Regions from separate parts of the Arthrobacter sp. TmtSoilC48 genome, predicted to be linked through region 2. Evidence: riboswitches for the same ligand, from Rfam matches in the RefSeq annotation. Region 2 holds a riboswitch; each other region holds the start of a gene.
The links. Region 2 has a riboswitch for S-adenosylmethionine ahead of AC6I97_RS19235 (hypothetical protein). Riboswitches for the same ligand answer to the same signal wherever they lie in the genome.
Positions count from the first base shown of each region.

Region 1: another riboswitch for S-adenosylmethionine. It lies ahead of AC6I97_RS10135 (aminotransferase class V-fold PLP-dependent enzyme); the one in region 2 lies ahead of AC6I97_RS19235 (hypothetical protein).
Region 3: another riboswitch for S-adenosylmethionine. It lies ahead of AC6I97_RS05150 (DUF1737 domain-containing protein); the one in region 2 lies ahead of AC6I97_RS19235 (hypothetical protein).

Region 1 covers NZ_AP046049.1:2,149,950-2,153,216, reverse strand. Annotated here, with positions in the region: gene rsgA (ribosome small subunit-dependent GTPase A) at 1-582, shown strand, start outside; gene hisN (histidinol-phosphatase) at 637-1,449, shown strand; SAM riboswitch class IV at 1,631-1,744, shown strand; gene AC6I97_RS10135 (aminotransferase class V-fold PLP-dependent enzyme) at 1,776-3,185, shown strand.
Region 2 covers NZ_AP046049.1:4,176,950-4,180,216, forward strand. Annotated here, with positions in the region: gene AC6I97_RS19230 (sodium:solute symporter family protein) at 1-919, shown strand, start outside; SAM riboswitch class IV at 1,082-1,201, shown strand; gene AC6I97_RS19235 (hypothetical protein) at 1,217-1,516, shown strand; gene AC6I97_RS19240 (hypothetical protein) at 1,526-1,720, opposite strand; gene AC6I97_RS19245 (VIT1/CCC1 transporter family protein) at 1,999-3,162, shown strand.
Region 3 covers NZ_AP046049.1:1,076,689-1,079,955, reverse strand. Annotated here, with positions in the region: gene AC6I97_RS05160 (aromatic amino acid ammonia-lyase) at 1-12, opposite strand, end outside; gene AC6I97_RS05155 (NtaA/DmoA family FMN-dependent monooxygenase) at 15-1,343, opposite strand; SAM riboswitch class IV at 1,510-1,621, shown strand; gene AC6I97_RS05150 (DUF1737 domain-containing protein) at 1,636-1,902, shown strand; gene AC6I97_RS05145 (rhodanese-like domain-containing protein) at 1,899-2,309, shown strand; gene AC6I97_RS05140 (O-succinylhomoserine sulfhydrylase) at 2,310-3,267, shown strand, end outside.

The sequences.
Region 1 (3,267 bases), 2.0 Mb from region 2:
AGCCTGGACTTTCCGATCATCATCAGCCGTACGGCAGATGATGAAGCGTCCGGTATTGACGCCCGCTCCGACGACGGACTGTCCGCGAGGCTGGACAGCCGCGCCGTTGCCGAATTGCGGGCACACCTTGATGGAAAAGTGACTGTCATGCTGGGCCATTCGGGCGTCGGGAAGTCCACCATGGTCAATGCCCTGACGGGAGCCGAACGGGCTACCGGTGGTGTCAACGCCGTCACCGGGCGGGGCCGGCACACGTCGTCCTCGGCGTTGGCCCTGAAGCTGGCAGACGCCCCACCGGGTAGCTGGATCATCGATACCCCCGGTATCCGCTCCTTCGGACTGGCGCACGTGGACCCCGACCGCATCCTGCATTCCTTCCCCGACCTGGAACCGGGCACAGAAGCTTGTGAACGCGGTTGCAAGCACGATGCCGGCGCCATCAATTGCGGACTTGATGCCTGGGTGAACGAGGGACACGCGGGTCCTTCCGGAGTGGCCCGTTTGTCTTCGCTCCGGCGGCTGCTGGGCGCGGACCCGCGTATGGAAGCGAAAGAGACCAAGGAATTGGGTACGGTCAACTAAGTGTCGGCGCAAGGCGATCCAACTGCAGGGAACGTTTCACGATAGTTTGGTGGCATGACCCAACCCGTTTCCAGCTACAACGACGACCTGCGACTGGCCCACGTGCTGGCGGATTCCGTGGACGCCCAAACCATGGACCGCTTCAAGGCCTTGGATCTGCAGGTCGAGACCAAGCCTGACCTCACGCCCGTGACGGATGCCGACAAGGCTGCGGAAGAAGCCATCCGCGGCCAATTGTCACGCTCGCGCCCCCGTGACGCCGTCCTCGGCGAGGAGTTCGGCAGCAGCGGCCACGGCTCCCGGCGTTGGATCATCGACCCCATCGACGGCACCAAGAACTTTGTTCGGGGCGTTCCCGTGTGGGCTACCCTGATCGCGCTCGTTGACGAAGGCGAGCCCGTCGTTGGAGTTGTCAGCGCCCCGGCGCTGGGCAAGCGTTGGTGGGCAGCAAAGGACATGGGCGCCTACATGGGCCGCTCCCTGGCATCAGCCACCCGGCTCAGGGTGTCCAACGTTTCGCGGTTGGCCGATGCTTCAATGTCATATTCCAGCCTCTCCGGCTGGAAGGAACGCGGCAATCTGGACGAGTTCCTGGGGTTGACGGAAGACATCTGGCGCACGCGCGCCTATGGCGACTTTTGGTCCTATTGCCTGGTAGCCGAGGGGGCTGTTGACATCGCCTGCGAGCCAGAGCTGAATCTTTACGACATGGCAGCACTGGTTCCCATCGTGACGGAAGCCGGCGGCCGCTTCACCTCATTGGAAGGCGAGGACGGCCCCTTCGGCGGCAACGCCCTGGCCACCAACTCCATCCTCCATTCGGAGGTCCTCAAGCGGCTAAACCCCGCATTGGATGACCTCCTCTGACCCGGCGGACCAACAGGCCAACCGGCTGAGCATAGAATTTTCGACGGCGGAAGCCTCCTTTTCGGGGCATCCGCCGTCTTTTCTTCGCCCAAAACCGGGATTCCGGACCCTTCGTAACAATCTGCTTAACAAAGCGAAGCGACTTTGGAGCAGGCCAGATGCGTGGCCTAACCTCTTTACAGGTCACGAGTGCCAGCGCTAAACCCCGGTTTGCTGGCCGGCAACCCTCCATTCGCGGTGGGGTGCCCCGGGTGACGACCTGGCCGGTCCGGAACGGATACGGCAAGCGCGGATCCCCATAGGGGGTCCCTCTTGAGTGAGGTCCCATGAGCACTGCTACGTTCAACTCCACCGTTCTGCCGTCCCTTGCGGTCGAAGAAGCAGCGCACGAAGCCGCTGCGGGCAGGCCCCTGGCCGCCGTCACAGGCGCGGAGCTGCAAGCTCCCCTGATCCAGGGTGGCCACGTCCGCTACGCCAACCTCGACTACGGAGCATCCGCTCCCGCGTTGACCATCGTTTCTGCGTATCTCAACGAGATCCTCCCCTACTACGCCAGTGTCCACCGCGGCGCGGGCTACGCTTCCCAGATCAGCACCTCGGTCTACGAGAACTCCCGCGACATCGTCCGTGAATTCGTCGGCGGCCGTCCGGATGATTCCGTCATCTTCACCCGGAACACCACGGACTCGCTGAACCTGCTGGCGGGCTGCCTCCCGCAACTCGACGGAAAGCCAACGGGCGAGGTCCTTTACCTGGACATCGAGCACCATGCCAATCTCCTTCCCTGGCAGGGCGTCCCCCACCGCAGTGTCGTAGCTGCTTCGACACTGACCGCTACCTTGGCCAAGCTCCGCGAGGAACTCAGCCAAGGCGGCGTATCTCTGCTGGCGGTCACCGGTGCCTCGAACGTGACCGGTGAAATCCTGCCGATCGCCGAACTCGCATCACTTGCACACGAATACGGTGCCAGGATTGTGGTGGACGCCGCGCAGCTTGCCCCCCACCGCCGCATCAACATCGCCGCCGCAGACGTCGACTACATCGTGTTCTCCGGCCATAAGCTCTACGCTCCGTTCGGCGCCGGCGTCGTTGTGGGCCGTCCCGACTGGCTCGACGCCGGTACTCCCCACCTTGCTGGCGGAGGCGCTGTTCGTGAGGCGCGCCTGGACTCGGTCAGCTGGGCCTCAGGTCCCGCCCGCCACGAGGGCGGCTCCCCCAATGTCCTGGGTGCGGCAACGTTGGCCCGCGCGACGCAGGTGCTCGCCGGCTTGGATCAGGATGCCTGGCATGCCCATGAAGCTGGAATCCGCTCCTACCTCGTACAGGGACTTGAAGCAATCGACGGCGTGACGGTCCACCGGATCTTCAGCGACTCCGAGGACACCATCGGCGTGGTCAATTTCTCGGTGGAAGGATTCGACGCCGGACTGGTCGCCGCCTACCTCGCCGCCGAACACGGTGTAGGACTTCGTGACGGCCGCTTCTGCGCCCATCCCCTCCTCAAGCGGCTGGGCCTCCCATCCGGCTCACTGCGAGCCAGCTTCGGCGTGGGCTCCCGCCTGGAGGATGCCACGCGGCTGCTGGCTGGTATCGAGGAACTCAAGCGCACGGGTCTCGGCTGGGACTATGTAGTGGACGAAGGCCGCTGGGTGCCGGCAAACGACCACCGCAGCTACCCGGAATGGGCGCCAAACACGCCGGGCACCGCAGGGGCTGCACCCTGCACTATTGACTGACACAGCACTATTGACTGAAACAGCACGGTTGCTGATGTACACGTACTGTGCGGTAAATTCGTAGGGTAACCGGCGTTCGCGG
Region 2 (3,267 bases):
CCGTGAGCGTGTCGATGCGAGCTTCTTCCAGATCGACGGAATCGGCGTCCAGACGATCATCACCTACTTCGTCGTGTACACACTCGGACTCCTGATCGGCCAGGACATCTGGCAGCGCGTCTTCACGGCCAAGACTCCCAAGGTTGCACGCTGGGGTGGAGCGACCGCCGGCGTTTACTGCATCCTCTACGGTGTGGCCGGTGCATTGATCGGCCTGGCCGCCCGCGTAGCACTGCCCAATATCGATGTCGCCAACCTCGGCAAGGACGTGGTCTACGCCGAAGTGGCAACCCACATCCTGCCCATCGGCATCGGCGGCCTGGTCATGGCCGCAGCTGTTGCAGCCATGATGTCCACCGCTTCGGGTGCCCTGATTGCCGCCGCCACGGTGGCCCGCGCAGATGTTGTTCCGTTCGTGGCCAGCTGGTTCGGCAAGACCATCAACACGGACGACACCGAAAACCCCGAGCACGACGTCAAGGCCAACCGTTACTGGGTTCTTGGCCTGGGCATCGTCGCGGTGCTGATCTCCATGGCCGCGCAGGACGTGGTTGTTGCCCTCACCATTGCTTACGACATCCTTGTGGGCGGCCTCCTCGTCGCGATTCTTGGCGGCCTGGTGTGGAAGCGCGGCACTGGTATCGCTGCTGCATGGTCCATGGCAGTGGGCTCGGTATTGACGTTGGCCTTGTTGATTCTGTTCGCCACTGGAGTCATTCCAAGCGTCGATGGCGTCTACGCCAACGAGCCCATCTACTACGGCCTCGCGGCCTCGTTCGTCGCCTACGTGGTGATTTCCCTCCTCACGCCGCCCACCGAACCCGAAGTCCGGGCCGCTTGGGAAAAGCGCGTGGCCGGAGCGGTATCTGACGAATTGCCCTTGGAAGCCCACCCCGTCAGCAGCCACAACGCCAGCTAACGGCCCAGGGCCGCAAGGCATCAGATAAGAACTGAACAAAGCAATGTTCGACGGCGGCGCCGCCCCTTCCCGGGGCAGCGCCGCCGTTGCGCTGTGCGGGGGCGAGCGGATCCGAGGGCCACACTTCTCCCGGACAGCACTCCTCCAGTACAGTGGTCCCAGCTTCAAGAGAGGTGGCGCCAAGCTCCGACTGGCCACACACCAACCCCATGTTCACGGGTGGTTCGGATGAGGAAGCGGCCCGCCCCGGACCAGAGACAACCGAGCGGGCAAGAGCACTCCCCAAAGGAGCAGTCCTTGCCGTACCAAGGCGTTACCACCCCAAGCCAAAGCAGCCCCACCAAAACCGAAGCGCCCACTGTTCCGGTGATTCCCGGCGTCGACCTTGTCCTTGGGACGGTGACGCTGTTCCTGAACGGTGGCCTGGCCCGGTTCCGGCACCCCGAAGCGCGCCTGTTGGCGCATGCCCTTGCCCAGGCTGTGCGTCCATCGCGGTGGTGTGAATCGTCGAGGACGTTGACGGTGACTGTTGCAGCGCTCGGGCGTCCGGCGGGACTGGAGCGGCATTTCACCTTCGGTGAAGATGGCCCTGCCTAAGAAACGGTCCTAGAATTCCTCGTCTTCTTCCCCGCGGAATTCTTCGGTTTCATCCAGGGGGACAACCCGCTCGTCGTCATCCGGGACGTCGATTTCCTCCACCCAGGGTTCGTCGACTTCCTGGTCATCGCTGTAATCGTAGGCGGGATCCGACTCGATGGTCTCCCGTTCGGGGTGGTTGGCGTGCGGTTCGGTGGTGTCCATGCTGCAACCTCCGTCTGGTGGGCTGGCAAGCAGCCTGCTGACCGAGTGCGGGGAGGGCCCCCGCCCCTGTCCTTCCATCTGAGCACTGTGCCTGAAGAGGGTCAAGGCAACGGCCCACATGGACCCAGGGAAAGGCTCCAGGCAGAGGATTGCAGCTTCGAAAATTAAGGCATGCCGAACATTCCAGCTAAGGAATACCGGCCAAAAATCCCCGCCAATAAGCGGTACAGTGGGCGTGCAATGGGGCCGCAACTACCCCACCCAGCACAGGAGAAAAAGTGCAGAAGCACCAGGAATCCCACGGTTCGTCGAGCCCCGCTCCGGACCCCGCCCCCGGATCCGGAACACCGTCCCAACCAGCCCGGCCCACACCGGCGGACATCAGGCGCTGGCGTCAATACCTGGCCGACGAGCGTGCCGAAGCCGCCGTCTACCGGGAACTCGCCCAGCGTCGTGACGGCGAAGAACGGCAGATCCTGCTCGCCCTGGCCGAGGCCGAGGGAAGGCACGAGGCACACTGGCTCAAGCTCTTGGGAGAACACGCCGGAATGCCGAAGGGAGCTTCCACCCGCAGCCAGCTGCTGGGCTTCCTGGCCCGGCACTTTGGTTCCGTGTTCGTCCTCGCGTTGGCGCAGCGCGCGGAAGGCCGCTCCCCCTACGGAGCCGAACCTGCCGCGACTCCAGCCATGGTTGCCGACGAACAAATCCACGAAGAAGTTGTCAGGGGCCTTGCCACGCGTGGCCGCAACAGGCTCTCCGGTACCTTCCGTGCCGCTGTTTTTGGCGCCAACGATGGCCTGGTGAGCAACCTTTCACTGGTTATGGGTATGGCAGCAACCGGCGTTCCCAGCCCGGTGGTCCTCATGAGTGGCGTGGCCGGTTTGCTGGCCGGCGCCCTGTCCATGGGTGCTGGCGAGTACGTTTCGGTCCGCTCGCAACGGGAGTTGCTCAGCGCCACGCTGCCCACGCAGGCAACCCTCACAGCCGCCCCTTCTTTGGACATCGAGCACAACGAGCTTGTGCTGGTGTACTTGGCCCGCGGCATGACCCGTGAGGCAGCCGAGCACCGTGCCGCCGAACGCATGGGACTCTTCAGCTGCGACTGCGATCCCAGCCTCTCCTTGCAACCGGAGAAGGAGCAACCCGCTGACAACCACGAAACCGTGGGGTCTGCCTGGGGCGCTGCGATGTCCAGCTTCTGCTTCTTCGCCTCGGGTGCGGTCGTGCCCATCCTTCCGTTTATTTTCGGCATCACGGGTGTGGCGGCACTGATAGTAGCCGGTGTGCTGGTGGGGATCGCGCTCCTGGCGACCGGCGCCGTCGTCGGGCTGTTGTCCGGGACCTCACCGCTGAGCCGTGGCTTCCGGCAGCTGGCGATCGGCCTGGGCGCCGCGGCCGCCACCTACGGGCTTGGCCTCGCGTTCGGAACGATGATCGTCTAGGCGGTAATGTTGGTTCGTCCTCCGCGCGGCCCCGCGTGACCGGGGCGTAGGGAATGGAGAACCGTGGATTCGGAGCAGCCGCCATTGCGCGCGCCAAAACACCGT
Region 3 (3,267 bases), 3.1 Mb from region 2:
CTCGGAGGACATCGTCAGAAGTCCAGAAGGTTCTGGCGGAAGCCACCGTCGCCGTAACTCTTCCTCAACAGGCCACGGCGGCGCAGTTCGGGAGTGAGCTTGTCCAAGACGCCGTGCACGGTGACGGGGTCCACGAAGCCGGAGAAGAGGAAGCCGTCGCCACCCACAGCCTCGCCGGTCTCCTCGAGATAATCCGAGATTTCACCAACCGTGCCGATGATCGAATCACCGGCGCCACCGCTGCGTGCCTGAAGGATCTGGCGCAGGGTAGACCCCGGAGGTGCCGCCTTGGCGAAGTGCTCCAACGTGCCTTGGTTGCTGTTGGTGCTCAATTCGGGCAACGGCGCATCAAGGTCGAATTGCTTGAAGTCGATCACGGACAGGTAGGAGATCGAATTGAGCTGGCTGTCGATATCACGCTGGGTTAGCTCCCGGCGCTGCGCACGCAACTCCCCGGCCTCGGCCGATGAACCAACCACGGTGGGCTTTAGCACGAAAAGTACCTTGACGTCGTCGGGGTTCCTGCCCGCCTTGGCAGCCTCGGCACGGATGGAATCCCGGTAGGCCTTCATGCCGTCAACGCCACGGGCCAAGGCGATCGCCACGTCTGCATGCCCACCCGCGAACGCTTTGCCGCGGGGAGAAGCGCCGGCCTGCACCAGTACGGGCTCCTCCGGCAGAGGTGCGGTGTTGAGGGGACCGCGGACCTTGAAGAAGTCACCCTGGTGGTTAATAGGGTGCACTTTGGTGTGGTCGGCGAATACGCCGGCCTCAACGTCCTCAAGGACGGCGTCCGGTTCCCAGCTCCGCCAAAGCCTGCGGACGACGTCGACGAATTCCTCCGCCTTCTCATATCGAAGGTCGTGTTCAATCTGCTGGTCCAAACCGTAATTCTGCGCTGCGAGGTCGCTGCCGGAGGTGACAACGTTCCATCCCAACTGCCCCTCGGAGAAATGCTGCAGCGTGGCCAGGAGGCGGGCCGCAGTGAAAGGCGGATAGAACGATGCGCTGACCGTCGGGACGATTCCAAGGTGCTCGGTTGCGGACAGGAGGTACGGCACCAGGGCCAAGGGATCATGTTTGGGCGCAAAGGAGGCGTGTGCCAGCGAGACCTCGGCAGTGCCGCCATAGGTATCGGGAACAGTAAGGGAGTCCTCGATGATGAAGAGGTCAAGGCCGGATTGCTCAAACGCGCGGACGGCGTCTTGATACAGGGCAGGCTTCTTCCAGTCGTAGCCCAGGCTGTAGCCGGGAGTTCCCCATCCCTGGACACCAAAACCGTGGCCCACGAACCATCCAAAATGCAGCATGGGCTTGAGTGTAGAGCTGCCTTGTCCGTTCACCGCGACCTGATTTCTTGCGAAGTTACAGGGGGTCGTACTGCGTCAATTATGCTCCCGGGGCGTCACATTTGGGCTGCTACTCCAGCACCGGCCGGTTACGCAACATGACGACCGCGTAACCGCTTGCAAGTGCGGGCCGCCGCCGCGGGATGTTACGTTTTTCTTGAGTAATGAGCACCAGCGCCAAGCCCTGACTTGCTGGTCGGCAACCCTCTCTCCGGCGGGGTGCCTCAGGTGACTACTCGGCGTATCGACACTTCGAACTGCAAGCGTGACTGAGGAGCACCAGCCAATGCCTGAAACCACTGAAGAAAAACTCTCCTACCGCCTGATTACAGGTCCGGATACCCGTGAATTCTGCGAGCGGATCACCACGGCCCTCGCCGACGGCTACGTGCTCCACGGCAGCCCGGCAGCCACGTTCAATGGCACGGATGTCATCGTGGCGCAGGCGGTCGTCCTGCCCGCTGCCATCGCCAACGCAGACGCCGCCGTCGCGAATGCTGTTGACCAGTTGGAGAACGACGACGACGAAGAAGCATTCGAGGGACACGCATGAGTTACGCAGGTGACCTGACCCCGCAGGACGCGTGGGCCAAGCTTGAAGAAGGCGCAATCCTGGTAGACGTCCGCACCGAGGCCGAGTGGGCCCACATCGGCATCCCGGACACCAAAGCCACAGAGAATGATCCCCTGTTCATTCAGTGGAACCTCGCCGGTGGCATTCCCAACTCCCGCTTCATCGAGGACCTGCAGCAGCAGGCACCCGAGGGTGAGGGCGTGGAACTCGTTTTCATCTGCCGCTCAGGCCAGCGCTCCATCTCGGCCGCCATCGCCGCGACGCAGGCCGGGTTCACCGCCTACAACGTGCTTGAGGGCTTCGAAGGCGACCCGGACCGCTACGGCGAACGGACCATCAACGGCTGGAAGAACCGCGGCCTGCCAACCAACCTGGGGAACGACTAAGTGACTTTCAATCCCGATGCCGCCAGCTGGAGCCCTGACACCCAGGCAGTACGCGGCGGCCTTGACCGTACCAACTTCCAGGAGACGTCCGAACCCGTTTTCCTGAACTCCGGCTTCGTCTACGAATCCGCTGCCGCCGCCGAACGCGCCTTCACCGGCGAGGACGAACGCTTCGTTTACTCCCGCTACGGCAACCCCTCTGTAGCCACGTTCCAGGAACGGTTGCGGTTGCTCGAAGGAACCGAGGCATGCTTCGCGACGGCGTCAGGCATGTCCGCGGTGTTCACCGCCTTGGGTGCCCTCCTGGCTGCCGGTGATCGCGTGGTTGCCGCCCGTTCCCTGTTCGGCTCGTGCTTCGTAATCCTCAACGAGATCCTGCCGCGCTGGGGCGTGGAGACCGTGTTCGTCGACGGTCCCGACCTCGACCAGTGGCGGGCTGCCCTCTCCGAACCGACCACCGCCGTGTTCTTCGAGTCGCCCTCGAACCCCATGCAGGAAATCGTGGACATCGCCGCCGTCAGCGAGCTGGCGCATGCTGCGGGAGCGACCGTCGTCGTCGACAACGTCTTTGCCACACCCTTGCTCCAGCGTTGCGGTGACCTGGGCGCGGACGTCATTGTGTACTCCGGAACCAAGCACATCGATGGCCAGGGGCGTGTCCTCGGCGGCGCAATCCTGGGCACCAAGGCATTCATCGATGGCCCGGTCAAGCAGTTGATGCGGCACACCGGACCTTCACTCTCCGCCTTCAATGCCTGGGTGTTGACCAAGGGCCTGGAGACGATCGGCCTGCGGGTGAACCACAGCTCGGCGTCTGCTTTGAAAATCGCGGAATGGCTCGAGCAGCAGCCTGCCATCAACTGGGTCAAGTACCCCTTGCTGAAATCGCACCCTCAGTACGAGCTGGCAGCCAAGCAAATGAAGGCCGGCGGTACCGTGCTGACCTTCGAGTTGCTGC